One region of the Fictibacillus enclensis genome, then DNA from elsewhere that is predicted to be linked to it. Evidence: riboswitches for the same ligand, from Rfam matches in the RefSeq annotation. Region 1 holds a riboswitch; each other region holds the start of a gene.

Evidence for each region. Region 1 has a riboswitch for thiamine pyrophosphate ahead of thiT (energy-coupled thiamine transporter ThiT). Riboswitches for the same ligand answer to the same signal wherever they lie in the genome.
Region 2: another riboswitch for thiamine pyrophosphate. It lies ahead of thiC (phosphomethylpyrimidine synthase ThiC); the one in region 1 lies ahead of thiT (energy-coupled thiamine transporter ThiT).
Region 3: another riboswitch for thiamine pyrophosphate. It lies ahead of QNH15_RS05690 (thiamine phosphate synthase); the one in region 1 lies ahead of thiT (energy-coupled thiamine transporter ThiT).
Region 4: another riboswitch for thiamine pyrophosphate. It lies ahead of thiD (bifunctional hydroxymethylpyrimidine kinase/phosphomethylpyrimidine kinase); the one in region 1 lies ahead of thiT (energy-coupled thiamine transporter ThiT).

What each region holds. Positions count from the first base shown of each region.
Region 1 covers NZ_CP126109.1:2,036,922-2,044,585, forward strand. The annotation lists gene pknB (Stk1 family PASTA domain-containing Ser/Thr kinase) at 1-856, shown strand, start outside; gene rsgA (ribosome small subunit-dependent GTPase A) at 849-1,742, shown strand; gene rpe (ribulose-phosphate 3-epimerase) at 1,744-2,391, shown strand; TPP riboswitch at 2,417-2,524, shown strand; gene thiT (energy-coupled thiamine transporter ThiT) at 2,599-3,171, shown strand; gene QNH15_RS10900 (thiamine diphosphokinase) at 3,168-3,809, shown strand; gene spoVM (stage V sporulation protein SpoVM) at 3,908-3,988, shown strand; gene rpmB (50S ribosomal protein L28) at 4,119-4,307, opposite strand; gene QNH15_RS10915 (Asp23/Gls24 family envelope stress response protein) at 4,541-4,903, shown strand; gene QNH15_RS10920 (DAK2 domain-containing protein) at 4,919-6,601, shown strand; gene sdaAB (L-serine ammonia-lyase, iron-sulfur-dependent subunit beta) at 6,691-7,353, shown strand; gene sdaAA (L-serine ammonia-lyase, iron-sulfur-dependent, subunit alpha) at 7,375-7,664, shown strand, end outside.
Region 2 covers NZ_CP126109.1:1,157,691-1,165,354, forward strand. The annotation lists gene helD (RNA polymerase recycling motor HelD) at 1-876, shown strand, start outside; gene QNH15_RS06285 (hypothetical protein) at 955-1,176, opposite strand; gene QNH15_RS06290 (SDR family oxidoreductase) at 1,406-2,038, shown strand; gene QNH15_RS06295 (DinB family protein) at 2,163-2,618, shown strand; TPP riboswitch at 3,060-3,170, shown strand; gene thiC (phosphomethylpyrimidine synthase ThiC) at 3,308-5,065, shown strand; gene QNH15_RS06305 (hypothetical protein) at 5,343-5,720, shown strand; gene QNH15_RS06310 (beta-galactosidase) at 6,006-7,664, shown strand, end outside.
Region 3 covers NZ_CP126109.1:1,047,776-1,055,439, reverse strand. The annotation lists gene QNH15_RS05705 (thiazole synthase) at 1-530, opposite strand, end outside; gene thiS (sulfur carrier protein ThiS) at 536-736, opposite strand; gene thiO (glycine oxidase ThiO) at 743-1,873, opposite strand; gene QNH15_RS05690 (thiamine phosphate synthase) at 1,857-2,489, opposite strand; TPP riboswitch at 2,583-2,687, opposite strand; gene QNH15_RS05685 (glycine--tRNA ligase) at 2,738-4,120, opposite strand; gene QNH15_RS05680 (hypothetical protein) at 4,508-4,912, opposite strand; gene QNH15_RS05675 (DUF1206 domain-containing protein) at 5,061-5,915, shown strand; gene QNH15_RS05670 (penicillin acylase family protein) at 5,955-6,608, opposite strand; gene QNH15_RS05665 (penicillin acylase family protein) at 6,653-7,036, opposite strand; gene QNH15_RS05660 (GDSL-type esterase/lipase family protein) at 7,193-7,664, shown strand, end outside.
Region 4 covers NZ_CP126109.1:1,688,185-1,695,848, reverse strand. The annotation lists gene QNH15_RS09090 (IS1182 family transposase) at 1-777, opposite strand, end outside; gene QNH15_RS09085 (hypothetical protein) at 907-1,149, opposite strand; gene thiE (thiamine phosphate synthase) at 1,214-1,894, opposite strand; gene thiM (hydroxyethylthiazole kinase) at 1,891-2,712, opposite strand; gene thiD (bifunctional hydroxymethylpyrimidine kinase/phosphomethylpyrimidine kinase) at 2,709-3,515, opposite strand; TPP riboswitch at 3,601-3,701, opposite strand; gene QNH15_RS09065 (hypothetical protein) at 3,862-4,104, shown strand; gene QNH15_RS09060 (IDEAL domain-containing protein) at 4,232-4,462, shown strand; gene QNH15_RS09055 (YecA family protein) at 4,607-5,548, shown strand; gene QNH15_RS09050 (GerAB/ArcD/ProY family transporter) at 5,574-6,668, opposite strand; gene QNH15_RS09045 (Ger(x)C family spore germination protein) at 6,819-7,664, opposite strand, start outside.

The DNA.
Region 1 (7,664 bases):
ACAGGACCCTGAAGCCCAGTCCATGGTAAAAGAGGGGAGCACGGTCACGCTCTATGTCTCTAAAGGATTTAAAAAGGTAGACATGGAAGATTTGACTGGCATGAAGGAAGAAGAAGCAAGAGATTTGCTGAATGAAAAAGGATATAATACGAAAAATATTGAAACGATACCAGTAGAGTCAGAAGAAACACCAGAAGGGGAAGTAGTATCCCAGAGTCCCGAAAAAGGCGAAAAGGTCAATCCGAGTGAAATTCAGGTCATCCTTCGGGTAAGCACAGGGCCGCCAACCGTTCAGCTTGAAAATTTGGCGAATTCATCCAAAGAAGATGTGCAAAATTACATCTCCCAGGAAGGACTAAATGTTGATTTCTCAGAAGAATATTCGGATTCGGTCGAGGAAGGAAAAGTCATTTCACAAAAGCCTTCTCCGTATACCACTGTAAAAAAGGGATCAACAGTAAATGTCGTCATTTCCAAGGGAAAGAAGCCTGAACCTAAACCGCCTGAAGAGAAGCCAGAAGAAAAGCCGGAAGATAAACCGGAAAAGCCAGATTCGGGCGAAGAACCACAGGACCAGGAAATCACGTTTAACAACAAAATTACCGTGGAAGTGTCCAAAGAAGATGAGGACCAACAATTTCAGGTAAGAATTGTTTACAGTGATGCCAAAAAGGATAATGCTGTATTTGTGGAAGAACAAATTTCGAAAACGAAAGAATATATGGTGCCGCTCACGGTTTCACCAGAAAAGGATGCGTCCTATACGGTATATTTAAACGGAAAAGAGCAAGCGGCCAAAACATTTAACTATAAAGATGCAAAGGAAGGAAATTTCAAAGGAGAGAATAATGAATAATAAGACTGAAGGAAGAATTATAAAATCAGTCGCTGGTTTTTATTATGTGCTTTTCAATGACGAGGTCTTTCAATGCAGAGGACGGGGGAATTTCAGAAAGAAAAAAATTACTCCTGTGGTGGGGGACTGGGTTGTGTTTGAATCTACCAACCCTACGGATGGGTATATACTCGATGTAAAAGAGAGAAAGAATGAATTGAACCGGCCGCCCATCTCGAATGTCGATCAGGCTATTTTAGTGTTTTCTGCGGTGCGGCCCGAATTTTCAACAGCGTTGCTCGACCGTTTTCTTGTCCACATCGAGGATAATGGCATACAGCCGGTTATATGCATTACAAAGATGGATTTGATCGAGAGTAACGAGTACCAGCAGGAGATTGAAAATTATATCACAGCCTACCGCAAGCTGGGATATGATGTCCTTCCAACCTCTGCCATGTCGCTCGCTGGAATGGAAGCCATCAAACCCATTTTTAAAGGCAAAACCAGTGTGTTTGCCGGACAGTCGGGAGTTGGAAAGTCGTCTCTATTGAATGCACTGATGCCTGAGCTTATGCTGGAGACCAATGATATATCCGACCATTTGGGCAGGGGAAAGCATACGACCAGGCATGTAGAACTCCTTCCATATGGTGAAGGACTGATTGCCGATACACCGGGATTCAGTTCGCTGGATTTTGTTGAAATCGAAACCGAAGAGCTCTCTTATAATTTTCCGGAGATGAAAGAAAGAGTATCGGATTGCAAGTTTCGGGGCTGCACACACAGCTCGGAGCCGAAATGTGCGGTAAAAGAAGCCGTGGAAGAAGGGGATATTCCTCGCTTCCGCTATGACCACTACTTGGAATTTTTACAGGAAATCAAGGAACAAAAACGGAGGTACTAACATGATAAAAGTTGCGCCATCCATACTTTCCGCTGACTTTTCGAAGCTGGGCGAAGAAGTCAGGGCAGCTGATGAGAGCGGGGCCGATTACATCCATATAGATGTGATGGACGGTCATTTTGTACCAAACATTACGATGGGCCCGCTTGTGGTAAACGCGATACGCCCGTTCACAGATCTGACATTTGATGTCCATTTGATGATTGAAAATCCGGATCAATATATTCCTAATTTTGCAGAGGCAGGAGCCGACATCATTACGGTTCATGTAGAAGCGTGCCCCCATCTGCACCGGACCATCCAGCTGATTAAAGAGCATGGAAAAAAAGCGGGGGTTGTACTGAACCCTGCCACTCCGATCGATACGATTAAGCATGTTCTTCCTGAATTGGACCTTGTTTTAATCATGTCGGTCAATCCGGGCTTTGGAGGACAGTCTTTTATCCAAGAATCTTTATCAAAAATCAAGGAACTCAGAACACTGATCGACGAAAAGGGTCTTGATGTCGAGATCGAGGTTGACGGGGGCGTAAATGCAGAGACCGCACGCCTTTGTGAAAAAGCGGGAGCGACTGTCCTTGTTGCGGGATCGGCCATTTATGGGAAAAAGGACATAAAAGGTGCAATTCAGGCCATTCGTGGTGTATAATAGATGGGTATAAAGAACTGAGAGAAGTAACCACAGGGGGAGTCCCATACAGGGGCTGAGAGGGGAGTAAGTTCCCGACCCTTAGAACCTGAAGCAAGATCATGCTTGCGTAGGAATGTGGAGTCGCTGTTGTTTCATTAAAAAGCAACCGTCATTCACATGCCGGTTGCTTTTTTCTTTTCTTAACCATGTTAGGGGGAGAACAATATGACAAAACGGATTGGGTTTTTAACCGAAATCGCAATGATGTCCGCACTGGCCATCATTTTAAGCTTTGTACAATTTAAAGGGATTTGGGCCTATGGGGGATCGGTTTCTCTGGAAATGCTGCCGATTTTTCTAATGGCGTTCCGCAGAGGAGTATCCGGGGGGGTCGCCACAGGCCTGATCGTAGGAATGGTCAAAATGCTGATTGACGGAACAGCGGGCATTCATCCGGCTTCCTTGATTCTTGATTATCCGCTGGCCTTTTTGCTTGCTGGTTTTGCAGGAGTTTTCAGAGTCAATGCCGTATCTTCGCCAAAAAGAAGAATGTCAGCCATTGTGGCTGGAATCTTGTTTGGAAGCGTGCTCCGTCTTGCTTCTCACGTGGTTTCCGGTGTCATTTTCTTTGCAGCATACGCTCCGAAAGGAATGAATCCTTTTGTGTATTCAGTAATCTATAATGTTTCCTACATGATTCCGGTTGCTCTTATCACCATTGCGGCGTTCCTTTTCTTAACGAAAACCGCGCCTCGCCTTCTTCATCACACGGGCCGCGGAGTAACACAGGCAGCATGAATATCATCATTGTAGCAGGAGGTCCGGAAGAGAAGCATCCGGACTTTTCTTGTTTTCCTGTAAATGACTCCGTCTGGGTAGGAGTTGATCGTGGCGTGTACCATCTGCTGAAAAAAGGCATCAAGCCTCATTATGCCTTTGGTGACTTTGACTCACTGGACAGCAGGGAAAGGGAATGGATGTCCTCTTATGAACTCCCGTTATTTGAATATGACAGAGAAAAGGACAAAACCGACCTGGAACTGGCCCTCGAATGGGCGGTTGCCGAACAGCCGGAGGGAATCATATTGCTTGGTGCGACTGGCGGCAGGCTCGATCATGAACTGGCCAATATCCAGCTTCTGCTTTTGGGCCTTGAACAGAGTGTGCCGATCGAGATCCGCGACAGTCAAAATTCAATCAGCCTGAAAGCACCCGGGACATATGAGGCCGTGAATGAACCGGAGTACCCCTATCATTCCTTTCTTCCCTTTAACGGGCCGGTGAATGGCCTCTCGCTTTCCGGATTTAAATACCCATTGAAACAGCAATATTTGCCAATGGGTTCCACCCTTTGCATATCCAATGAGCTTGTAAATAAAAATGGTACTTATTCCTTCTCTGGCGGCATATTAATGTTCATAAAGAGCCATGATTAAATTAATCTTTAACGTCAGGCCGCATGGTACTATTTTTTATATGATGAATATATTTACAAGGAATGTCTTATTTTTTAAGGGCCTGGAGGAGGGGTATGATGAAATTTTACACCATTAAACTGCCTAGGTTTTTAGGAGGATTTGTACGTGCGGTTTTAGGTTCGTTTAGAAAAGGATAAAAGAGGACGACCGGCACCTTATTTTATGTACAACATTTATTAAAAAAGGAAAGGCACCCTGTCAAAGAGGGTGCCTTTCCTTTTTTTTGCAAAATAAAAAACAACGGGGAACCCGTTGTTTTATGAGCATTTACACACGTTCAATTTTTCCGGATTTAAGGGCACGTGCAGAAACATATACACGTTTCGGCTTGCCGTCAACCAAAATGCGGACTTTTTGAACGTTAACTCCCCAGCTCTTTTTGGTTTTGTTCAAGGCGTGTGAACGCTTGTTTCCTGTTTTAGGGCCTTTTCCAGTAACGTAGCATTTGCGTGACATATTGTGTACCTCCTTTATAACAGTAAAACTGTATCATATCAGTCGTATGTTAAATACTAACCTATAGTAGCATGACCACTAAAGAAAAGCAACAAATGAATTTATGCATTTCAAGTAAAAATGCTTGACATAACTTTGATGCTATTGTCAAATGGAGATGTCCTTTTAAAAAACTTAGTTATATAGTAAAATGAGGGTTAGCCATAATTGATTCATAAAAAGGGGGATTCATCATGTCCATTGAAATGAAGAACAAATACGGCCAGATTGACATTTCTACGGAAGTCATCGCAACCATTGCTGGAGGAGCCGCAATTGACTGTTACGGAATTATTGGCATGGCGTCAAGAAAGCAGCTTAAGGATGGCATTACCGAGCTTTTAGGGCGTGACAACTTCTCTCGGGGAATTGTGGTTCGACAGGAAGAAGAAGAAGTACATATTGATATGTATATTATCGTAAGCTACGGAACGAAGATTTCAGAAGTAGCCCATAATGTTCAAACCAAAGTGAAGTATACACTTGATCAAATGCTGGGTCTGTCTGTGGATTCGGTTAACATCTTTGTTCAAGGTGTCAGGGTTACAACCCCTTAGTTAGGAGGAAAGTTTGTGTCTTTAACAGTTTTAGACGGTAATAAGTTTGCGGCCATGGTTGCACTCGGTGCCGCAAACTTATCAAAAAATGCAGCAATGATTGATGCACTCAATGTCTTTCCTGTTCCAGATGGAGATACAGGGACCAATATGAACCTTACCATCACTTCCGGGGCAAAAGAAGTTCAGCAAAATACCAGCGCCGATATCGGCAAGGTTGCTCAAGTCTTTTCACGCGGCCTGCTGATGGGAGCAAGAGGCAACTCTGGGGTAATACTATCCCAGCTTTTCCGTGGTTTTTCAAAATCAATCGAAGGGAAGGCAACGATTACTTCGGTTGACTTTGCAAAAGCATTTGAGAACGGAGTGGAAACAGCATACAAAGCTGTGATGAAACCGATCGAAGGAACCATTTTGACAGTGGCGAAAGATGCGGCCAGACGAGCCGTAAAGTCAGCAAAGAAAAATGATGATCTTCTTCTCGTCATGTATGAGATTGTTGAAGAAGCCAAAGTTTCTCTTGATCGCACTCCTGATTTGCTTCCTGTACTGAAGGAAGTAGGGGTGGTGGACTCCGGCGGACAGGGGCTTCTGACGGTGTATGAAGGATTTCTTTCTGCCCTTGAAGGAAAGGAACTGTCTGAAATTTCCCAGCAGGCACCTTCCATGAAGGATATGGTCAATGCCGAGCATCATAAAGCTCAGATCCATATGAAGACCGAAGATATTCATTACGGATACTGCACCGAATTTATGGTGAGATTCGAAGATGATAAAATAAAAAAAGCACCATTCAGTGAAGATGAATTTCGAAACGAGCTGAATCAGCACGGCGACTCATTGCTTGTTGTTGCTGATGAGGAGCTCGTGAAGGTTCATATTCATACCGAACAGCCTGGAGACATGCTGTCACTGGCACAGCGCTTCGGAAGCCTGATTAACATAAAAATTGAAAACATGAGAGAACAGCATTCAGCCATCCTGGAATCCGACCGGGCGATGCACGAACCGGCCGCCAGCCCGGCAGCCAAAAGCGAGAAAAAGGAATATGGAATCGTAACGGTTGCCATGGGAAGCGGAATTAAGGAGCTCTTTACTTCGCTTGGAGCAGGTTATGTCATTGAAGGCGGACAGACCATGAACCCAAGTACGGAAGACATCGTGAAAGCCATTGAGGAAGTGAACGCAGAGAAGGTCATCGTTCTTCCGAATAACGGCAATATTGTCATGGCCGCCGAACAGGCAGCCACGGTCGCCGACCAGGATGTTGCCATTGTCCGCTCGAAAAACGTTCCTCAGGGAATGGCCGCCTTGCTTGCTTTCAACCCGGCAGTAAATCTGAAGGAAAACCAGGGCAGGATGACAGAGGCACTGAACCATGTAACATCCGGACAATTGACCCATGCTGTCAGGGACACATCCATTGACGGAATAGAGATCAAAAAAGGTGATTTTATGGGAATTATGAACGGAAAAATCGTGGCTTCCATGCCTGATCAAACAGAAGCTCTTCATCAGCTCATCAAAGAAATGGTTGATGAGGATTCAGAGATTCTTACGTTGATCACCGGAGAAGATGCAACTGAGGAAGAAACAAAATCACTGGTACAGTACATTGAAGAAACATACCCCTCTGTTGAAGTGGAAGTTCATCTCGGAAATCAGCCTATTTATCCGTATATTATCTCGGTTGAGTAAGAAAGATGTTCTCTTCATTATTGTTCAGATATGATACAGTAATGAAGGGAATATTTTTATGTGTAATATTCTTTTTCGGAGGGACAAAGATGAAGTACAAAAGTGTTTTTGATATTATTGGTCCGGTAATGATAGGACCTTCAAGCTCTCATACAGCGGGTGCCGCACGAATCGGAAGAGTAGCCCGCGACTTGTTCGGACGGAAACCGGACTATGCGCATATTTCTTTTTATGGATCGTTCGCCAAAACATACCGGGGTCATGGAACCGATGTTGCGATCGTGGGAGGCATCCTGGATTTTGATACTTTTGACACTCGGATTGTGGATGCGCTTTCATTGGCAAAGGAGCAGAACATTGAGATCAAAATGACGGAAGAAGATGCGATTACCGATCACCCGAATACAGCCAGGATTGTTCTCGGAGATGAGCATGGTAAAATTGAGCTGGTTGGAATTTCAATCGGCGGTGGAAAAATAGAAATAACAGAACTGAATGGATTCGATCTGCAGCTGAGCGGTGAACACCCCGCCCTTCTTATTGTCCATAATGACCGTTATGGCGCCATTGCAGGTGTGGCAAATGTTCTGGCCAAGCATCAGATCAATATTGGACATATGCGTGTCTCGCGAAAGGAAAAGGGGCAGGAAGCGCTAATGATTATTGAAGTGGACCAGAACGTGCATCAAGTACTTGTTGAAGAGATCGAAGCTCTTCCCATTGTTCAGCAAGTAGTAAAAATAAACGAGTAACCTTGAAAGGAAGAACGTCGTATGTTTCGAAATGTAGCCGAGTTAGTGGAACTTGCCGAAGCGAAAAACTGCAAAATCTCGGATATTATGATAGAACAGGAAATGGAAATTACGGGACGGACAAAAGATGAAATCATCAGTCAGATGGACCGTAATCTTAAAGTGATGGAGGAAGCAGTAGAGCGGGGTATCACCCAGGATGTTAAATCACACTCCGGTTTGACAGGCGGAGATGCTCTTCTCCTTCAAAACTATATGAAAAGCGGTAAAAGCCTGTCCGGTGAATTTATGCTCGATGCTGTAAGTAAAGC
Region 2 (7,664 bases), 880 kb from region 1:
TTCAAAGAGGATGGAGTGGTTTCACCTGCAGAAGTCCCGTCCAGATGGAAAGAAATATGCCTGCTTACTGCAAAAACTCTTGCCCAGGGAGAATTGTATTATGAAGATGCTACTCCATTTTTATATTTAAAAGAACGGATGGAAGGCTTTCAGACTAATACGGCTGTAAGACATGTATTCATTGATGAAGCCCAGGATTATTCACCGTTTCAGTTTGCCTTCATACAACGGCTGTTTCCGCGGAGCAAAATGACAGTACTGGGGGATTTAAACCAATCCATCTATGCGCATTCCACAGGAGACGCTTTTCAAATGCTGTACGACCGTTTTGGCAGGGAGAATACAGAGCAGATTATTCTGACCAGAAGCTACCGGTCAACAAGGCAGATTGTAGAGTTTACAAGAGAACTGCTGGATGAACCGGATAAGGTTGTTCCATTCAACAGGGATGGAGAAAAGCCGGTACTGAAGCAATTTTCCGTTTCTCGTGACCATTCCCGCTCAGTTGCAGATACGATTGCGCATCTTCAAAACGAGAAGGTTAAAACGATTGCCGTCATTTGCAAAACCGAACAGGAGTGCAAAGAGGCGTATGAAGCATTGAAGGAACAGGTGGAGGTAGAATTGATGCTGAAAGAATCGTCCGCGTTTAAGCAAGGAACACTGATCATCCCGTCCTATCTCGCCAAAGGGATTGAATTTGATGCTGTTCTTGTTTATGATGCGTCAAACGAAGTGTATGGAAAAGAAAGCGAACGAAAATTGTTTTATACCGTTTGCACCCGTGCTATGCATGAACTACATCTTTTCGCCAAAGGAGACCTTTCGCCGTTTTTTGAACGAATTCCTGAGGATACCTTTCATGCTGAAAACTAAATGATCAGTTTGTCGAAGCTTGCCGAAATGGCAAGCTTTTGTTATTTTGCAAAAAAAAAACACACCCGAATGGGTGTGTTAATTGGCGGCTAGGACTTTATAGCCAATTTCCTCTAACTCCTGAATATCCTCTTTGCTGGTTACGCAAACGGAATCATCATTAACTCTGCAAACAACTGCTTCATTTTCATGACAATTCTGCAAGGCGCCTACCACCGAGTCGTATTCTTTTCCTTGTATCTCTTTTTGTCCAACTGACCAGGAACGCTGCCGGCAAACGTGATTGACTAACGAAACCATGACGGGACCACCTCCGTATTGGTTTATATAAGATTAATACCACAATTTTAGCATTTTACTCTTGTACAGGCAAAAAGAAATTTAATTGTAACATTTTATCTTTTTATATCGAAAATTCAGTTATTTTGCAATTGAGCTTAACGCAGGTAAGAGAAAGCAAAAGCGGACTAGGAATAGGTTTATGAGGGTATGAAAAGGTAATAGTTAGAGTAGAAGGGAGTTTTGAAAAATGAAAGTAGCAGTTGCAGGAGCAAACGGAACAACCGGCAGGCTGATTTTGCAGGAATTAGCCGGCGCAGGACATGAAGCAATGGCGATTATACGAAAAAAAGAACAGGCCTCAGAACTCGAAACGCTGGGAGCCGAAACGGTGCTGGCGGATCTGGAAGGGGATCTTTCAGATGCGATCAGAGGGTGTGATGCCATCATATTTGCGGCAGGTTCAGGTTCCAAAACAGGACCAGAGAAAACTGAGGCGGTTGACCGGGACGGGGCCATCAAGCTGATGGAAGAAGCGGAAAAGCAACAGGTGAAGCGTTTTATCATGTTAAGCAGCATGGGGGCCGGAAGTCCTGAAAAAGGCCCGGAAGAACTACAGCATTATTTGAGGATGAAAGGTGAAGCAGACGACCGGCTGGAATCCAGCAGGCTTCACTATACCATCGTGAGGCCGGGCGCCCTGACCAATGACGGAGGAAATGGGAAAATAAAAATTGGTGAGCAGCTGGGCCAGGGAAGCATCTCCCGGGCAGATGTGGCGAAAGTCATGGTTCAGTCGCTGGACCTGGAGAATGCCAATCATAAGATTTTTGAAATCCTTGAAGGAGACCAGCCAGTAGCCGATGCCCTTAAATCCCTATAAATAAAGAATGGAAAAGGCATGCTCCGAGGGCATGCCTTTTTCATTTGAGACCTTCTGCACTGCATTTCGAAGGTGTTTTCTGTTAGTGTAGGAAATAAGGGTTTTTGAAAGGAGAATAAAAGAAATGAACCAAGAACTTTACAGACAATTCGAAATGACAAGAGGATTTTTCTTAAGAAGCATCAGCAAGATTTCACCAGAACTGGTTGATATTCAGCCACAAGGGTATAACAACACGATACAATGGCACATCGGGCACGTGTTAACCGTTACCGAACAGTTTCTGTTTGGTAAATCCTTTGCTTTGCCCGGGAAATATGTCGAATGGTTTGGCAAGGGGTCAAAGCCGGTTGACTGGCAAGGAGATGTTCCATCCATCGAGGAATTGACTCCCGAGCTTGAGAAGCAGCTTCTCCGCATCAAGGAAATTCCGGAAGAAGCCCTTGAGCAAAAGCTGGAAAAACCGTTTCTTGGATTGGAAACGTTCCGGGAATTGGCCGCTATGTCTCTCTTTCATGAATCTAACCATTTGGGTCAGCTGCATTCCATGAAGCTATTGCTCGAACGCACACAGCACTAAAATAACCCGGAGAACCTGTTCAGGTTCTCCGGGTTATTTATATACACGCAAAAGGCAGAAAGTTACAGAGGTTTTAAGTTTTATGTAAAGTCATCCACCACAAAACGTTAAGTCAGGAGTGAATGACTGAATGTAAAAAATCGATATCATCTTTAATTTTTTCTTTTAATAGATGATCTCTGCAACGTATATATTCGCCAGTGAGCGTAGCGATTTCTTTCATAAACAAAACAACCTCTGTATGTTTTAGCATGCATTCTCCCTGCCTTGATTTGTAATGGATAGTTCTTCTACTCCATCCTTTCCTCTTTTTTCGTCAAATTAAACCATGTTCTGCGACATTTTTATGATTTAAGAGAAAAAGGTGTGCATCAGCCTGTGACAAAAGGCGGATTGCGTGAAAGTTGAATAGAAGCTATGATAACATGGAAAATAAAATATATTTTCTGCTAGGGGAGCCCGTAGCCGGGCTGAGAGAGGGGAGAACGATCCCTTTGACCCTTTGAACCTGATCTGGGTTATACCAGCGTAGGAAAGTAGGAGTCGAAGATAACGGTATATTTGTATGTTTGTTTCTTTGTCTATCCTGTCGGGTTCTATTGATTAGAACCTGGCTTTTTTATTTTACCCGTTGCTTCGCCATTCCCCGCTGCGTGTAGCTCCGACTTTTAACAAGAGGAGGAAGTGGCATGACAGTACAGAACGAAAAAAAGGTTTCATTGAAATCGCAATTCCCGAACAGTGAGAAAATCTATCAAGAGGGTTCTCGCCAAGATATCAGGGTGCCCATGAGAAAGGTTAATCTGAGTACCACCAGGCTTTCTGGAGGGGAAGAGAAGAATTCGCCGGTGCTTCTTTATGACACAAGCGGGCCCTATACTGATCCGTTTTATACATCAGATGTAGAAAAAGGACTTCCGGTTTTAAGGAAACCATGGATTCAGGAAAGAAATGATACTGAAAATTATGAAGGACGTAATGTGAAGCCCGAAGACAATGGATATAACGAAAAGAATGAACGGAATGCCTATGCTTTCCCTGTTGCTGTAAAACAACCACTGCGTGCACGAAAAGATAAAAATGTAACCCAGATGCATTACGCAAAAAAAGGCATCATCTCGCCGGAAATGGAATTCATCGCCATCAGGGAAGGATTGGAGTCAGAATTTGTCCGCAATGAGGTGGCTTCCGGAAGAGCGATTATTCCGGCAAACATCAACCATCCTGAGTTAGAGCCCATGATTATCGGCCGGAATTTCCACGTGAAGATCAACGCAAATATAGGCAATTCAGCAGTAACTTCCTCCATCGAAGAAGAAGTTGAGAAAATGACCTGGGCGACTTACTGGGGAGCGGATACCATTATGGATTTGTCCACTGGAAAGGACATCCATACGACCAGGGAATGGATTATAAGAAATTCACCGGTACCTGTTGGCACAGTCCCGATTTATCAAGCGCTTGAGAAAGTGAATGGCATAGCTGAAGATTTATCCTGGGAGGTGTACAAAGATACGTTAATTGAACAGGCGGAACAGGGGGTGGACTACTTTACTATTCATGCAGGGGTTTTGCTCCGATATGTCCCATTAACCATCAACCGGGTGACCGGCATCGTTTCGCGTGGCGGCTCCATCCTGGCCCAGTGGTGCCTGGCTCACCATGAGGAAAACTTCTTGTACAGTCATTTTGAGGAAATTTGTGAGATCTGCAAACGCTATGACATCTCCATCTCCCTTGGGGACGGTTTGCGTCCAGGATCGATTGCCGATGCGAACGATGAAGCACAGTTTGCCGAGCTTGAAACGCTGGGAGAACTGACGAAAATCGCCTGGAAGCATGACGTCCAGGTGATGATTGAGGGACCAGGACATGTGCCGATGCATCAGATCAAGGAAAACGTGGATAAACAATTGGAGATCTGCCATGAAGCGCCTTTCTATACACTCGGGCCGCTAACAACGGATATTGCCCCGGGCTATGATCACATCACATCGGGCATTGGAGCCGCAATGATCGGCTGGTTCGGAACTGCGATGCTTTGCTATGTGACACCAAAGGAACATTTGGGATTACCCAATAAAGATGATGTGCGCGAGGGGGTAATCACCTATAAGATTGCAGCCCATGCAGCCGATTTGGCCAAGGGCCACCCGGGAGCCATGGAACGGGACAACGCACTGTCCAAAGCCCGTTTTGAATTCAGATGGGAGGATCAATTCAATCTGTCACTTGACCCGGACCGGGCAAGAGAATACCATGATGAAACCCTGCCCGCACAGGGAGCGAAAACCGCTCATTTCTGTTCAATGTGCGGACCGAAGTTCTGCTCTATGCGAATTTCTCACGATCTGCGGAACATGCCTGAACTAAAACAAGAAGCCGAGAAAGAAATGAAGAAAAAAGCAAAAGAGTTTCAGGAACAGGGCTCCAATCTGTATTTATGAAAAACTGTGAGGAGCTTGCCGAACGGATGAGGCTTTTAGAAAAACAGCTGAAGGAAATACAGTCCCATTGTTCTCACGTTTTCTTTGAAACCTCTGAATCGGACAAACGGACCTGTGTAAAGTGCAGCTTTACTGAAAGAATTTTTTACCGATTTCCTCAAAAGCATTCCTGAACTAGCAGGTGGATGCATATTTCTGGCAAAGGGCACTAAACTAGATATAGTGTGTTTATACAAAGCACTAGATCAAGAATGCAGGTGAAAACGGAGGAATCGGTATGAATAATTGGCTGCAGCAAGCAATAAGCTGGACAGAACAAAGACTGGGACAAGCTTCCGAGGGATTCAGGGAAATTTTCAACAAGGTGAAGCAGGAATCCTCAATGAGTGTGAATGACTTGGCTACATTTATCATGCTCCATCCGGAAACCGTAAAAAAAAGGCGGGAATTGCTAGGGCTTACCTTTGCCACCTATACTTTGAAAATGGGAGAGACGGATTTGATTTTGGAGGCAAAAGAGAATTCGTTGCCCAAGGTACTGGAATGCCTGGTGATCAACAAGAATAAAGTCATTTCCCATTATCGTTCCTATGACAAAAAGACCAAAACAATAATGGCTGTGCCGGATGACATTAAAAACTATCATAGTCACTGAAGAACCGTCTGCCAAAAGGCAGACGGTTCTTCTTATTCAGGATATAGAAAGATTTTTGGGAATATTTTAAAAAGTACTTGTAAGAAAAGAGGAATCATATTAAGATTAAATCGAAACGTTTCACTTTTTCCCTCCTATTTTTTAATCATCAAGAAGACTAATTGCCTCAATTATGTAAGCGATTCCAAAGAAATGAACCGAACACCTTATTTTTTTACACCGTTTCGAAACGTTTCTATTCACAAATAGAAATTTTTGGAATGAATGAGAAATGGAGGAAAAGATATGATTGAAATCAAAGAAAAGAAAATATGGATTGATGGATCTCCTCAGATCATTATGTGCGGTGAAATTCACTACTACAGACTCGACAGGGGCGATTGGCAGGACCGGATCACCAAACTGAAGAAGGCGGGATGCAATGCGGTGGCCGCGTATGTTCCATGGATTTGTCACGAGCCCGTGGAAGGTGAACTTGATGTAACGGGGAAGACCCGTCCAGAGCTTGATATCGGTGGATTTATTGATTTATGCAAAGAAAACGGTCTTTCCTTCTTTGTACGCCCGGGACCTTTTATTATGGCTGAGATGAAAAACGAGGGGATTCCTTTTTGGGTCTACGAAAAGCATCCGGAGATCATTCCAGTCACATGGGATGGCCGGGATATCCAAACAAGGACGATTGATTACCTGGCTCCTTCCTTTTTGCAGGAAACACGCCAATGGTATGAAAAAATCATGAGGGTCATTGAACCAAGGCTGCTTCAAAACGGAGGCAATGTGATCGCGGTGCAGCTCGATAATGAAATCGGCATGCTCTCATGGGTCAGCAATTCACCAGACCTTACCGATCAGCTGATTGACCACTTTTGCGTGTACCTTGAGAAACGCTACAGCAAAGAACAGCTCAAATTGCGCTATCCGTTTTCACTTGCTTCCACCCAGGAGCGAAACGAACAAATCAGGTCACCGAAAGAAGCTTACAGCGCAGAATTAATGAACGATCTGGGTTATTACATGAGACACCGTTTTTCAGAGTATGTTGCCACACTTCGTTCTTATGCAGAAGAGTTCGGGGTCAAGGATATTCCGTTCGTCGTCAATATTCATGGGACTAGCGGCGGCCGGGGATTCACCTATCCGATCGGCATCAGCCAGCTGTATGAATCCTATACCCAGGATGACGGCTACCTGTCAGGCTCGGATATCTATTTCGGCGACCTGAACATGACAACTTTTCAGGATCTCTATTTGATCAATGGCTTTATGGATGCGGTCCACCGGGAAGAACAGCCGCTTACCTCTGTTGAGTTCAATTGCGGTGACGGGAACTTTGGAAGTACATACAGCGACCGGTATGACCCATCTGCGGTGGATTTTAAAATTCGCATGTGCATCGCACAGGGGAACAGGCTGATCAACTACTATCTGTTTACCGGAGGACGCAATTACAGAATGGATCAGGAATTGAAGGATGGAAATGACCGTATCGCCTTTACCGGCGAACGCCATGGATTTGCAGCCCCGGTAAGCCCGGAAGGGGAATTGAACTACACCTATGATCGGATGGCGAGGGTGACAAAAACGGTCATGGCTTCCTCAAACAAGCTCGCAGAAATGGTTGAGGAACATGACGGGGTATCCTTCGGCTTTATTCCTGACTATTATATGACCGAATCGTTCCATCCGAACAGTAGCAGGATGAAAGAAATGATTCAAAATCTTGAAGCTTACCGGTCAGGCGGGGGATGGGAAATCGTGGCACGGGCTATGCTTTTAGCCGGCTACAGATTTGGTGCAACGGATATCCAGAACAAGCCTCTTGACCCTGAAGGAACTCCCGTTTTAGTCTTGCCGTCTGCCGCTTATATGGCAGGAAACATCCAGGAGAAGCTGGCGCATTTTGTTAAAGACGGAGGAGGCCTGTTGCTTTATGGTGAAGTT
Region 3 (7,664 bases), 990 kb from region 1:
ATCGTTGCCTGCTCGACGATCAGGCTGATATTTAAGGGGTTGATGATTCCAAGGCCCGAACCAATGGGTGAAGCTCCGGGCATGATGGCATGCACGCCAAGGTCCTCTAATTTCTTTGCAAGAAGTACATCATCAGAAGCATAAGGCAGAACAGTAAATCCTTCATTCAGCAAGATCTCCGACGCTCTCAGCGTTTCTACCGGATCAGGCAGAAGGGTCTTGAAATCTCCTATAACTTCTACCTTAATCATATCACATAAACCTGATGCTTTTGCCAGCTTTGCGATCCTGACCGCTTCTTCTGCTGTTTTGGCACCCGCCGTATTGGGAAGCAGAGTATATTTCGACGCATCCAGCTTTTCTAAAAAATTCGGCTGTTCCGGATCAAAAATATTCATTCTCCTGACTGCAAATGTCAGAATCTCTGTACCTGATACGTTAACCGCTTCTTTTTGAACATCAAAATCCGGGAATTTTCCCGTTCCCAAAAGAAGACGTGAAGAAAATTCATGGTTTCCAATTTTAAGCATAATGCTCATCCTCCTCCTACAAAATGGACAATCTCTACTTTATCTCCGTTGGCCAATACCGTTTCGGCATGCTGGCTTTTGTTCAAGATTTCTTCATTAAGCTCTACGATCGCCCCCTTGCCAGCCAGCTTTAGCTCTTTGATTAAATCATCAACCGTCTGAACCCGGGCAACTTCCATTGTGTTTCCGTTTACGATCAGCTTCATGTCCCCTCATCCTTTCATTTGTTCAAGTACAAACCGTTCGGGAGCAAACTCATTCAGACTTTGCTCCTCTTTCCTTCCGCAAACCAGCTCGGTTATCCATTGCCCGGTAATCGGGCTCAAAAGAATTCCGTTTCTGAAATGCCCGGCCGCAAAATAAATGTTGGAATGGTTGGGATGTTTCCCCATATACGGCAGGCCGTCCGGTGTTTGCGGACGAAAGCCGCTCCACGCCTTCTCCCATTCTCCATTACGGATGCCGGGAACCACCTTTATCGCACCCTCAAGCAATTGCCCGACGGCTTCAGCGGTTACTTTCCGGTCATAGGTTCCCGTACGCATCGTCGCGCCGATCACCAGTCTGCCTCCCTGTTTCGGCACAAGGTAGCAGTCTTTTGAAATGATGCTTGAGGTAATGACAGGCTCCATAAAATTCAGCGACAGACATTCTCCTTTTACGGGAAAGACCGGCATATGAAGGCCTGTCTGGGCAGCAAGTCTCCCTGTCCATACGCCTGAAGCCAGCACCAGTTTTTCCCCATAAAACGTGCCTGCGCTGGTTTGCACGCCTGTTCCCAGTTGGGCAAAATCGAAGCCAGCAGCCTCTGTATACTCCATAAAATCGGCACCCAGCTTTACAGCGGCCTGGGCGTAGGCCTGAGTCAGCTTGGGAGCATTCACCTGACCGTCCTTCGGCAAAAACAGGGCGCCCGCCAGTTCCGCTGATGCGTTTGGTTCCTTTTTACAAAGTTCATCCACGTCCATCCACTCGGCGGGCTGTCCGTTAGCCCTGTGAAAGGCAGCCAAATCCTGCAGCCTTTCTGCCTCACAGCTGTCTTTGGCTGTTTTAAACAATCCTTTATCCACCCATTCCATATCCACACCGCTGATTTCCTTAAGTTCATAACTTAGTTCCGGAAAAAGCTGCCTGCTCTGTCTGGCCATCTCATACAGCGGGCCTGCTTCATGAATCTCTGCCTGGGCTCCGAGCATGCCGGCCGCCGCAGAAGAGGCTTCACTTCCAATTTTGTTTCGTTCCAATACAAGAACGTTGTAAGGGGTGTGACGGCGAAGAAAGTAGGCGATCGAACTGCCAATGACCCCTCCGCCGATGATGATGACATCATAATGTTTGCGCATCCTGATCACTCTCTTTCATTAAAACTGCTTTGTACTGTTTGGCTATCGAAACAGGATCTTCCGCCTTCCAGATTCCTGACATGACAGCAATGCCCGATGCTCCTGCGCTGACAATGGCGCCAACTCTCTCCGGAGAAATTCCTCCTATGGCGAGAACCGGAATGCTGACCGCTTCGGCCACCTCCTGCAATTGATCAAGTCCCCTTGGCTCTTTATCCTTTTTGCTTTCGGTCGAAAAAACATGACCAAAGAAAAGATAGTCCGCCCCCTTCTGTTCCGCCTGGATCGCCCCATCCCTCGAATGGACTGACTGACCGATTCTAAAAGAGGGAAAATGATGCCTGACCACATCTGGCGCAAGACTGCTTTCCTTTAAATGAATGCCGCCGAGTCCTGCAGCTACCGCAACATCCACACGGTCATTCATATAAATGGCTTCTCTTTGTATGCCACATTGCTTCAGCTTTTCGGACAAACTGTAAATGTCGCCTGCAGCCTGGCTGTTTTCTCTGATATGTATCGCTGTCACATGGGGGGCAAGGATGGATGACACTGAAAGAATACGGTCTTCGCTCTGTTTGCCGTCCGTGATGACATGGAACTCCAATGGGTGCATTTCCATTCCTCATTTCCATACAAAAAAGCCACTCTTTGCGTAGAAAGAGTGGCTGATTCACTGTTTTTTCAAATCAGCTGCAGCAGCTGTCAAAGCTGTGCAGTGGCACTTCCCTACGCTGGCATCATCCAGATCAGGTTCAAAGGGTTTAGAACAATGCGTTCAGTCTCAGCCCGGAAGGCTCCCCCAGTGTTGCTATAATATGAAGTTATTTTCATCTTACCACGAGCGAAAAAAATGTAAAGTGATTAGAAGCTGATTTTTTGCTCGAGGAACGCACGCAATTCGGATACCGGCATACGCACCTGTTCCATTGTATCACGGTCACGAACTGTTACTTGCTGGTCTTCCTTCGAATCAAAATCATACGTGATACAAAACGGCGTTCCGATTTCATCTTGTCTGCGGTACCGTTTTCCGATTGATCCGGTTTCGTCATAATCCACCATAAAGTCCTTGGCAAGACCTGCGAACACTTCACGCGCTTCCTCGGATAATTTTTTGGAAAGGGGCAGTACCGCTGCTTTAAACGGCGCAAGGGCAGGGTGCAGATGAAGCACATTTCGTGTGTCTCCGCCTTCCAGCTCTTCCTCTTCATAAGCATCAATCAAGAAGGCAAGGGTGACACGATCTGCTCCAAGCGATGGTTCGATGCAATACGGAACATAGCGGTCGTTCGTTTCCTGATCAATATAATTGAAATCTTCTCCGGAATGTTCGCTGTGGCGCTTCAAGTCAAAGTCGGTGCGGGAAGCAATTCCCCAGAGCTCGCCCCATCCAAATGGGAACTGATATTCAAAATCTGTCGTCGCGTTGCTGTAGTGAGAAAGCTCTTCGGATTCATGATCACGAAGGCGAAGCTTATCCTGCTTCATGCCAAGATTCAATAGGAAATCATGGGCGTATTGCTTCCAGAAATCGAACCATTTCAATTCCTCTCCCGGTTTGCAGAAGAATTCAAGTTCCATCTGTTCAAATTCCCGCGTACGGAATGTAAAGTTTCCTGGCGTGATTTCGTTTCGGAAGCTTTTGCCTACTTGTGCAATACCAAACGGCAGCTTTTTCCTCATGGTACGCTGAACGTTTTTAAAGTTTACAAAGATCCCCTGCGCTGTTTCAGGGCGAAGATAGATTTCGTTCGTACTGGACTCTGTTACCCCCTGGAATGTCTTGAACATCAGGTTAAATTGGCGGATGGAAGTAAAATCATGTGCTCCGCATTCAGGACAGGCAATGTTATGTTCTTCAATCAATTTTTCCATTTCATCAAATGACAATCCATCCACAATCTTTTCAATGCCTTTTTCGGAAAGCGCATCTTCAATCAGCTTGTCCGCACGGTGGCGTGCTTTACACTGTTTACAGTCTATCATTGGGTCATTGAAGTTTCCAATGTGTCCTGAAGCCACCCATGTTTGTGGATTCATCAGGATCGCAGCATCGAGACCTACATTGTAAGGGGATTCCTGAACAAACTTTTTCCACCAGGCTTTTTTTACATTGTTTTTCAGCTCCACACCGAGCGGGCCATAATCCCAAGTATTTGAAAGTCCTCCGTAGATTTCAGATCCCGGAAAAATAAATCCGCGCTGTTTCGCCATGTTGACGACTTGCTCCATTGTCACACTCATGTCATTCTCTCCTTTATTCGCATTTGCTTTTTGAAAACCAAAAAAGCCCCCGCCCATAGACAAATCCTGTTTGTCCAGGGACGAGAGCTGTACTCACGCGGTTCCACCCTAATTGATGCAATCACTATTGCATCCGCTTTGGTCAATTAATGGCTCGAGACTTCCGTTTCTCTGAACATTCGCCCGGGCTTTCACCATCCCCGGTTCGCTTCATCTAAAGAGGCTCAGATACTATTGGTCTGTCATTGCGGTTATGATCTTCGATTATGGAAAAAATAGTACAGTTTTTCCGCCATAATGTCAAGTCTGTACGGTATGCAGAACTTTTATTCTTTCAGGTAAAAAAAGAAAACTCATCGCCATTGTCGATGAGTTTCATAAGAGCCCTTAGAAGCCCCCAAATCCGCCGCCCGGAAAGCCTCCATATCCACCTGGGAAACCACCGCCGAATCCACCATACCCACCTGGGAAACCGCCGCCGAATCCTCCCGGTACCCCTCCATAAGCGCCTGGAAACGGAGCCACCCCGCCGTAACCATAACCGTAGCCAAAGGCAACTGGCGGACGTGGAGCGAGTGCGAAGCCCGCAATTGTGCCGAGTCCAAGACCAATCAGCCCTGCACCCAATAATGGGAAAAATCTTCCCGTACCATCATCCTGATGGGGAAACAAATAAACATTTTCCGTGTCAACATTTTGGATGGTTCCTACGTATCTGCCGCCATCTTGGGTTGTGATTTCAACATCCTGCCCCATATATTGACAGCATAAGCCATAATAATGTTCTTTCATGAATAACCCTCCCTTTTGTCGAAATTACATAAGGTTCTTCATATGGTATGCCAATTAGGGAATATGGGTGTGGAACAGCAGTCTGTTAGTTTGATGAATTGGAGAAAATGGGTACTAAGTACATAGAACCTTTGAAAGGGGCACCCATATGGATAAAGATTTGTCACAGCACAAAGAGCACGCTGAAAGAAAAGCAGAAGAATACAAAGAAGAAGCAGAGCCATGGATCGTTCGCATGGCCCGGTTTGGTCACCTGTCGAAAGGTGCCGTTTACATTCTCATTGGAGTACTCGCGGTTATGACTGCATTCGGTTTGGAGGGGAAACTCGCTACTTCCTCTGGTGCACTTTACACGATCGCCAAGCAGCCTTTTGGCTCCATTCTGCTTGCAGTGCTCGCTGTCGGGCTTGCCGGCTATGCGTTGTGGGAAGTCATCATGGCAATCTTTGATCCCGAGCACAAAGGGAAGGATGCAAAAGGATGGATGGCACGCATAAGCTACCTCATTGTTGCAGGTGTCTATTTCGGCTTATGCGGAAGTGCCATCAAGATTATATTCAGAGCTAGCAGTGGTTCCTCCAGCGAGAAATACCAGACACTTTCAGCCAAAGTTCTTGCGCAGCCTTTTGGCCAGTTCATCATTGGGCTCCTTGGCGCCATTCTGATCGGGGTAGGAATCTTTAATTTTTATAAGGCCTATAAGGAAAAATATTTAAACAAACTGAAGCGCGAAGAAATGAATCAAAAAGAATGGAAAACAGCACGTTACATTGGCAAATTTGGAATTTCCGCCCACGGAATCGTCTTTGCCATTATGGGCATCTTTCTCATCCGTGCAGCCGTCCAGGCAGACCCTGATGAGACGAAAGGACTGGACGGGGCACTTGCGGAGCTTGTTAAACAGCCCTATGGGCAGGTTCTCCTGACCATAGTAGCTCTCGGTCTCGTTGCCTACGGCGTTTACCTGCTCTTTGAAGCACGCTTCAGAAGGCTCGACCCTTAAAATAACAACATCCCGGCTCAAAAGAGCCGGGATGTTGTTTTATTGATCCGGTGTGAGAACAAGTTTTTCTTCGTCTTTAAAGGAAGCTTCCTTTGTATCGGTTACATGATAGTTTCCCGTCGTCCAATCCTTGATCTGGTTGTCGTACCACTTGCTCAGCACATGTCCCGATTGCCCTGGACCAACCACATTATATGATTTGGACAGGTCCGAGAGATCGACGACCGTCCGCCAGGCGGCTCCGTGATTTACTTTTCCTGTTGCAGGATCCCAGCCTGCCGCTCCGACCGTCACCCTGCTGCCGCCCATCTCCGTCTCTTTCGGATTAAACAGCGGGTTAAGCGGTTTAATCGCAGCGAGTGGATGATCAAAAGGAAGGGTATGATAAGCTCCCCAACTCCACTTCTCCGTGTTCTCACCTTGCACGTTTTCTACTTCCTTTACCGTTCGTGAAAATGACCGGTTGGAGACAGCTTGCAATCCGCCCGCTTCCTTGACCCAGGGTCCTTCCTGCCCCTTTGATGCACAACGTATAAGTTCATCGACTACTTGCGCTTTTCCGTCAAAAAGTTTCATCATCTTTTGATCAATCTTTTTTTCAAACAGCACGTTGCTGAATTCCTGCATCCATAAATTAAATAGTAAAGGTGCAGCAAGTTCTTTATCATCTTCATGATTCCAGTCCTTCAAAATCTGCAGTGCTTTCTTTCCGTTTGGATCCAGCTTATCCTTTTCAATCAGCGGCAGCAGCGGTCTTTCTCCACCGTCTTTTCACCAATCACCTCACTTAACTGCCCTGAGGCCTGTCGTCTGCTTAAGTCCATCTGAAACATCCGATCCTGAGCCGTTACATAGCCTTGCGCCATATACAAGTCCTTCAGGGTTTTGGCCACAATATGCGGCACGCCATTTTTATCTCTGTAGGCCTTCACTGGAGATGTCAGTGAAGAGATTGCTTCTGTCCCGCTGGTCACCGGCAGGCTTTTTCTCATGAGCCAATAAGCGGCTGTCCCTGAAATCACAAGGATGATGAGGACCCCTGTTATTACAATAATAGCTGTTTTCTTCCAGCGGCTCCTTTTAGGACGCTGTTTTTCAATTTGAACGGCTGTTTCCACCATCACTCCCCCTTTTTTTATCCATTCTGTATGGTCTAGTTGTTTTCCTTCTCCTGAAATTCCCAGTTATAAACCGCTCTCATATGTTGCTTTCATGCTAATATATTGATAGAAGAGGGAGAAATGGTTTAAAATGGGGACCTTGAAAGGAGGCAGCATATGAAGAAATGGCTATGGCTGGCGCTCATCCTTTTAGGTTTGATAGTTGTCTCAGTCGGAGGATGGTACTATTATCCTCAGTTTAAAATTGACCGTTTGAAAGCACAAAATGCCGCTTTACAGGACTCAGCCGATAAGCCTGAATCCCATAAAGTTTCCTATATCGGCCATTTAAGAAATCTTCCGGGAAAAACCATTCATCATCTTGCCCTGGGAGACTCAGTCATACAGGGACGGGGATCGACGGAAGGTGGATTTATCAAAATAGCCAACGATGAAATATCCTCGCTTACCGGAAAGAAAGCGATTCTGGATAACCAGGGTATATCCGGGGCAACAAGCGGAGACCTGCTCAGATTTTTATCCAATCCTGAGATGAAGGAGCGGATTCATTCAGCAGATTTGATAACGATCAATATTGGGGGCAATGATCTCGTTAAACTCGCATTAAAGGAAGGTCCGGTTAAAGCGC
Region 4 (7,664 bases), 350 kb from region 1:
GTCTAAACGAGAAAGGTAAGGCACAGAATCATGCACGTTCCCAGGGGTGACATAGGCATCGGTGATAATATTGAATTTCATATCGGTCGTTCTATGATCTAAATAACAGAACATTTCTTGTTTATGGTCTCGCGACATAAAACCACAATCGGGATCAGTCGTACTTTTGCGAATTTGCTTCTTTTCTTTCACCTCCTCTTTCTCTTTTAAGGGCTTTTTTCCGTGCTTTTCTCTGTCCTCCTCGACCGCCTGATTTAATTCTTCAATGTATCCTCTTGTTTCTGCTTCCACTTCTTCTCTTGTGAATTTATGTTTATTGGCATTCGCTTTAAGGTGGGTAGAATCGGAAAATAAGACTCTTCCTCCCACCATTTTATGATTCATGGCTTGAAGGACGATCTCATCAAAGATCTCTTGAAAGACGTGGGTATCTTTGAAACGAGTCCGCCGGTTCCAACTGATCGTGGAATGATCTGGAACAGGGTCATTCAGTTTTAAGCCAAGAAACCAGCGATAAGCGATATTGGTTTTGACTTCTCGTTCAAGTTGTCGTTCTGAGCGAATGCCGTAGAAATAGCCGATGAACATCATCTTGAAAAGCAGAATAGGGTCCGAAGGACGTCCTGTAGATTCTGAATAATAAGGACGAACTTTCTCACCGATAAAAGAAAAATCGATATAGCGATCAATCTTCCTCAAGAGGTGGTCTTCAGGAACCAAATCTTCGATAAAAACAAACTCTGCTTCATTCTGAGTATCCTTTTTAGGCTTATACATACAAACACCGTCCGATCCTTATTTGTTAGTTATATTATAACAAATTAACGCGGTGAATAAATAAAGTTGATGGATAAAAAAATAGACTGTCGAGAGTTTCTCGACAGCCTGAGAAGCGAAAGGCTTCTGTCAATTGATGAACGGCAGAGCCGCCAGAATAATAAAAACCAGCACCATGCCTGAATTAAAATAGAATTCTATTTTCAGTTTAAAATAATACCGTTCCACTGCCCTGAACAAAAAAACAACAGCGAGGATGGCAAAAAGGACGGAAGGGCTGTTTACATAAATGCCATTCCAGAGTGCACTTAAAAAGCTCAACAGTAAAAGCACCATCTCCGCATATGACCAGGCTTTGCTCCGTTTTTTCATAGAGACACCTCTTTCATGCATCGTCCATTTATTGTACGGAACACGCATGAAAACAGTGCCCTTCCTATTTGATAATTTTGTTTGAAGAGTTATTCTGTTTGGCATTCTCTACCGCTTTTAGAAGTTCCCCAGCAGCTTCCGAAGGTTTTAGATGGTTACTGATGGCCGTTATTACAGCTACCCCATCTGCGCCTGCCTGAACGACTCCTGATGCGTTGTCCTTATTGATACCGCCAATTCCGACGATAGGGGCATCTATTCCGTTGTCCCGCAGCTCACGAATCACCGAATACCCCATCACCGGCCTTGTATCCATTTTTGTTCCTGTCGGATAAACCGGACCGACTCCGAGGTAATCGGCACCAATTTCAAGCGCATGCCGCGCTTCATTCAGACTGTGGACCGAAACACCCAATAGTTTTCCCGGAACGGCTTTACGGATTTCCTCGAGATCTCCGTCTTCCTGTCCGACATGCAGTCCGTCTGCATTCAACTTCTTCATTAAATGAATATCATCGTTAATGATAAATGGAACGTTAAATCGGCCGCATATTTGTTGAAGGGCCATGGCAAGTTCTATCCGGTCGTTTCCTTCCAGACAACCCTCCCCTTTTTCACGGAATTGGAAAATTGTTGCTCCACCAATCAGCGCCTTCTCCAGAACTTCTTCGGCATGTGATGGACAATTGGTGCTTCCCATAATAAAATATACCTTCATTCTTTCTTTCAGCGCGGTCTTGCTCATCGGCTGTTCCCTCCATCCACAGTTTCCCATCTGCCAGTCTCATCAAGCTCTTCATCACGCAGAAGATATAGCTCATCCAAAACAGCCGTTTGAAAACTTCCTGGCCCGCGCGCGCCGGAAACCGCCCGCTCTGCACAAATGCCCAGGTAAGTAAGCGATCCGGCCACCCGGTCGAATGGAGTCAAATCAGCCGTTACGGATTTAGCAAGGAACAACCCGATCAGAGAGGTGGATAAGCAACCCGTCCCTGTCACATAGGAAAGCATTTCATGCCCCCCTCTTATGATCATAGTTTCTGTCCCATCACTCAGGATATCCTCTTTACCCGTAATGGCGACCAAGCAATTCAACCGATTGGCCGCATAGCGGGCCAGTTCCGAATTGTCCTCTCCCAGACCCCCGTCTACCCCTTTTCCGCTCCATTCTTCTCCGCTTAAGAACGCGATTTCAGCCGCATTGCCGCAGATCACATTTGGAGAAACTTCCTCAATAATATCCAAAACAGCCGTTTTTCTTAACGATGATAATCCCGCACCGACCGGATCAAATACAACCGGAATTCCATTGGCTTTGGCTTTTTTTCCGGCGATAATCATTCCTTTCACCAAATCCGGTTCAACCGTTCCGATATTCAATATAAGGGCGTCGGCTGCCATTACTGCTTCTGCTGCTTCTTCATAATGATGGGCCATCATGGGGCTTCCTCCGGCAGCGAGAATTCCATTGGCCAGAAAATTCATCGTTACCTGATTGGTCATATGATGAATCAAAGGTTTTTTCAAGCGAATATCTTTTATAAGATTTGGTAATTTTGTCATTGGTATTTCCTCCTGTATGCCCAGTGGTTGGTCGGTCCATGGCCGCTTCCAAGATGAAGGGGTACGCTGATGGCTTCCTGTATAAAGGCTTTGGCGGTTTCAACGGCTTCAATCGGAGATTTTCCAACAGCAAGTTCGGCTGTTATTGCAGCAGCAAATGTACAGCCTGTTCCATGGGTTTGTGATGTTTCAATGCGTTTCCCTTCAAATTCAATCAATTGTTCCCCATCATAATACAGATCCACTGGTTCATTTTCATGGGGAAGGTGACCGCCCTTGATGACGATTTTCTTTGCTCCCAAACCATGCAGAAACTTGGCTGCGTCTTCTCTGCCCTGTTTGTCCTCAATCTTTCTTCCGGTCAGTTGCTCGGCTTCTGGAATGTTTGGAGTCAGTATTTCTGCGAGGGGAAGAAGGTGTTTCTTTAGAGCTTCTATTGCATCCTTCTTAAGCAGTTCTGACCCTCCCTTCGCGATCATCACCGGATCAACCACCACATTGGTCCATTTATATTCCTGAATAAGTGAGGATACCGCCTCAATAATTTCGGCACTGAAAAGCATGCCTGTCTTCAACGCGTCTGGCCGCAGATCATCTGCAATACTTTTCAGTTGGTCTACCACCATTTCAACCGGTATGGCATGAATATTTTGGACACCTGTAGTATTTTGGGCGGTGACGGCCGTAATGACCGACATGCCATAAGCGCCTAATTCTTGAAAGGTTTTCAGGTCGGCCTGTATGCCGGCACCTCCCCCGGAATCCGATCCTGCTATGGTTAAAGCTTTTGGTGTGTTGGACATTATAGAAAACTCCTTCTTTTTCTTGACTTCATGTAAAAAGCCGCCCTCAAAAAGAAGGCGGCTTAAACATCATCATTTAGCTGGTCGTCCGTTTAAGCCACTTCCCTACGACGGTATGATCCGTATCAGGTTCAAAGGGTCAAAGTTCACTTTTCTCAGCTTTCACAAGCTCCCCTAGTGGTTGTTGCTATAAATATTATTTACACTCTATCGTATCGGACATCAATAAAGGCGTCAAATCGGAAATATGGAATATGTCGAAAAGTTAGTGAACGGCGTTTAAAAAGAGCGCGTTACGGGCATATTTTATACAACACCCGATAGAAACTCTGGAGGGAGAGAAATTATGAATATAAAAGAGAAACTGCAAAATTTAAAAAACAACCCGGAAGATGTATACAGTCATGCTCAGTCAGAAGAAACCTTCTCAAGAAATTACACCAATCCAGTCGAAGTCAAATATATCCCGACAAAAGAAGTTTATGAATTGCGAGTTTTTGACATGGAAGGCGGTGAGCAACTGGAAAGTAAAACTTTCCATTCCGTAGATGAGGTGCTGGCTGATTTAAATCTGGAAAATCAAAAATAACAAATCTAAATTTTCAGAATAAAATTGTTGCTATTATCTCTTGGGATAAGTATACTAGTAAAAACCCACTAAAGCATTAGCTATAATTACACAAGCTTTTGCAAAAATATTCAAGGAGGAATAGAGCATGAAAGATAATACGTCGTATAATAAAGATATGAACGATCTTGTGAAATACAAACTTCAGAAGAAAAATGACCCGTTCGCTTTTAATATGGTTGCTCAGATGATCCTTGATGAGTCCTTGCACGCCTTTCAAATGAAACGTTATAAAGAACAAATAGATGAAGCCCTTGAGAAACGAGACGAAGCCAGGTTTATGGAATTGACCGACGAATACCTTCGCTTCCTGGGGTAAGAAATCAAACCTTTTTGGTTTGATTTCTTTTTTTTTTGCCCTCTCCCAGTTGTGCGGCAGTGCAAAAAGTTGCATTATCATGCGTTTATGCTAGTATTTACAAGGTGATTATTTACAACATGAGCAGTATGTACGGAGGGTAACATGAGTAAAGTAAGACGAAACGATCCTTGTCCTTGCGGAAGCGGGAAAAAATATAAACATTGCTGTCAACGGTCGCTGACAACAACAAAGATGAAACAAATGGTTGAAATCAGCCGTCACCTGGAAGGGCTGGCAAAGTTTGCTTTTGACAACTTTCATGAAGACATGGGAAAAAAAACACGGAATTTTATCCAACAATTTAATGTTGATAATGAGCAGGTGGAAACATACGCAAACTTGATGGTATGCTGGCTCATTTTTCATTCGGCGGCTCAGGACGGTAAAACACCCGTAGAACTGTACCTTATGGAACAAAAAGAAAAAGAAGAGCGTCAGGTCTACGAAGTAGTGAAAGAATGGAAGAACACCACCCCTTCACTGTATACCGTTCAGGAACAGCTAAACCGGAACGTTTATAAGCTGAGAGATTATTTCACTCATCAGGAACATACGGTTGAAATCCATTCAGAATCCCTTCCTGAAGTGGAATTACTTGTTGCAGGTTCGCTGATCGCTACAGGGGAACATCAAGAATTTTACATTGATTATGCAAAAATTCCGGTTTCCGCTTCCGATCTATCAAAGAAACTGCAAACCATTCAGTCTGAACAATTAACAATGAAGGACGATTTTCCAAATGTTCTTCACATTCTTTTGTCCAACAAGTCTGCTGTTCCGGTCAATGATTCGGTTTTAGCTCTACTGAAAAATACAGCTTCTTCCGAAATTTATGAAAAGGCCATTCCCCTTTGGGATCAATGGAACAACAGCCAAAAGCTGACCGTTCGAAAAGAACAGCTTTTCGCTGGAGCACTGCACTATTATGTCAGCAAACACCACCTAGAACAAGGAACATCACAGGCGGAAACAGCTGCTTTATACGATGTTTCAGCGTCCAGTCTTTCTGCCAAATACCGTCAGCTTAAAAGTACCATTCAATAAAAAACCTGCCAATGGCAGGTTTTTTTTAACTTTCTGTTGGTTTGTGTTTCTTTCGGATAATTCCAATTAACATAACGACAATCAGGATAAGATAGAGAGTAAACCACCAAAGCGTCCAGTTTTTGGCCACAAAATCGGTGAACTCCATCGTGTTTGAATGTACATGATTGGCCATCGCCCAGACCCACAATCCTGCAGGCAACAAAAACGTTCTGTAGCGGTGATGTTTGGACATATGCTGCAATCCCATCATGCCTGCATAAAAACATACAACAATTTTTACAAAAATCCCGACAATCCAGACGGCTCCAATCAACACTTCAATTCTCTCGAGCAGCTTAACTATATTAATGGCGCGCATGAGTTCGAACGTAGGAAACGTATTACGGCTCACCAGATAATAACCATCAACACCGATTACGATAATGATCGTTATCAAAAGAATTAAGCCTGAAATCGCGATAGCCATTAAATACGTTCTCATAAGATTTTTCTTTTTTGATACATATGTAAACACGGTCCCCAGCAGGATGACCTCAATAAAAGGAAATCCCGTTGTTGTATAAGCTCCCTGAAGGATACTCCTAGGTGGTTGCTCCAAAAAAGGCTTTAAATTATGCAATTCAAACCGGTTGAGAGTCAGTAAAAGGGACACAAGGAAAAGCACGCCCATGATCGGGTTCAGAAACTCATTAACCCTGGCTATATTATTCAGCCCGTAATAACAGGAATAAAGGGACACGATAATCAGCATCATTTGAAACGTCCATGCATTGGTGTCCGGCAGCACACTTGAGATCATAAAATTGCTGACATTACGAACCACATAGGAACAAAGATGCAGAGCATAAAAGACAACCAAAAGGGAGATCAGTCCGCCTATCCATTTTCCGACGGCTTTTTCAGCAATGACAAAAATGGATTGATACTGATACTTCGACAGCAAATAGATCCAAAGCCAGTTAAGGATAAGCCCCGCAGCCAGAGCAATAATCATGGACAGCCAGGCATCCTGTTTGGAATAAAAGGATGTTAAGTTGGGGGCCAAAAGCAGAGAGCTTCCTACCAAAAAGCTGATGGTCAGCAGTAGCATCTGCCACTGATTCAATTTATGGCTCATCGTTAGCCTCCAAACCACATTTCATAAATCGGTACATAGATTTTACCAACCCACGTCGTAAAATGAGCGAAGTCGTGATCAGTTAAATAGCTGAACGTATATAACAGCGATATCAGCCAAAAAAGGGTAAGTACAATATGATATTTCCGGTTATTTTTTTTGCTGGTTGACTGTTTCAATTCTCGCACCTGTCGTTACCAATGTTATTTTTGCAGAGGTGTGGACCTTTACCTGTGCAAATTCCTGTTTCCATTGATCTTTTTTCTTTTTCCAAATATCGGGATTTTCTTCCTGAAGAAAGCGCCCAAAACCAAATATATCTGCCTTTTTTAATTGTGCTTTCCGGACTGCCTGTGAAAGCTCTTCTTCCACCACTTTTCCGATGAAGCGCTCCATTTTTTTTAACTCCATCGGATCCGCAACATTCATATTGCAGGTGACTTCCTGAAGATACCCCTTCCCTTTAACTTGTATATTAAATGTGACGTGATCACCCTTTAACACAGGTTTCACCTTTGTTTTGATTTCCTTTGCGACAAAGCCCAAGTGGCCCTTTTTCTTTCCGCACGTTTTTGTAATAATTGATAGCTCCTTCGTTTTTCCCGTAATCATCGCCCAGCCCTTCGATTGTTCCTCATTAAGCCAGTCGGTCAATTTATCTTTCTTAAAAATGGCCGTTCCTGTGATGATAAAGGTTTTATTATTTGCCTTAATTTCATCCAAATTTGAAGTTTCAGCGGCCTTTGCGGATTTCTGAAGAACCTTAATTCCCGGAATGGCAGGATCACGGCGTTCACCAAACTCCCATCTGACCACTTCCTTTTCCTGAACACCTTCAGATAAACCTGTTGAAAGCGCAGATAAATCGAGCCGGTTTTTCAGGGATTCTCCCGGATTTTTAAAGATCGGAGTATACAAAGTCAGTATTTCTTTTGCTGTAGAATCTTTGGCAACAAACATCGGCACTGTCTCCCGGAACTCATGGTTTCGCTCCAC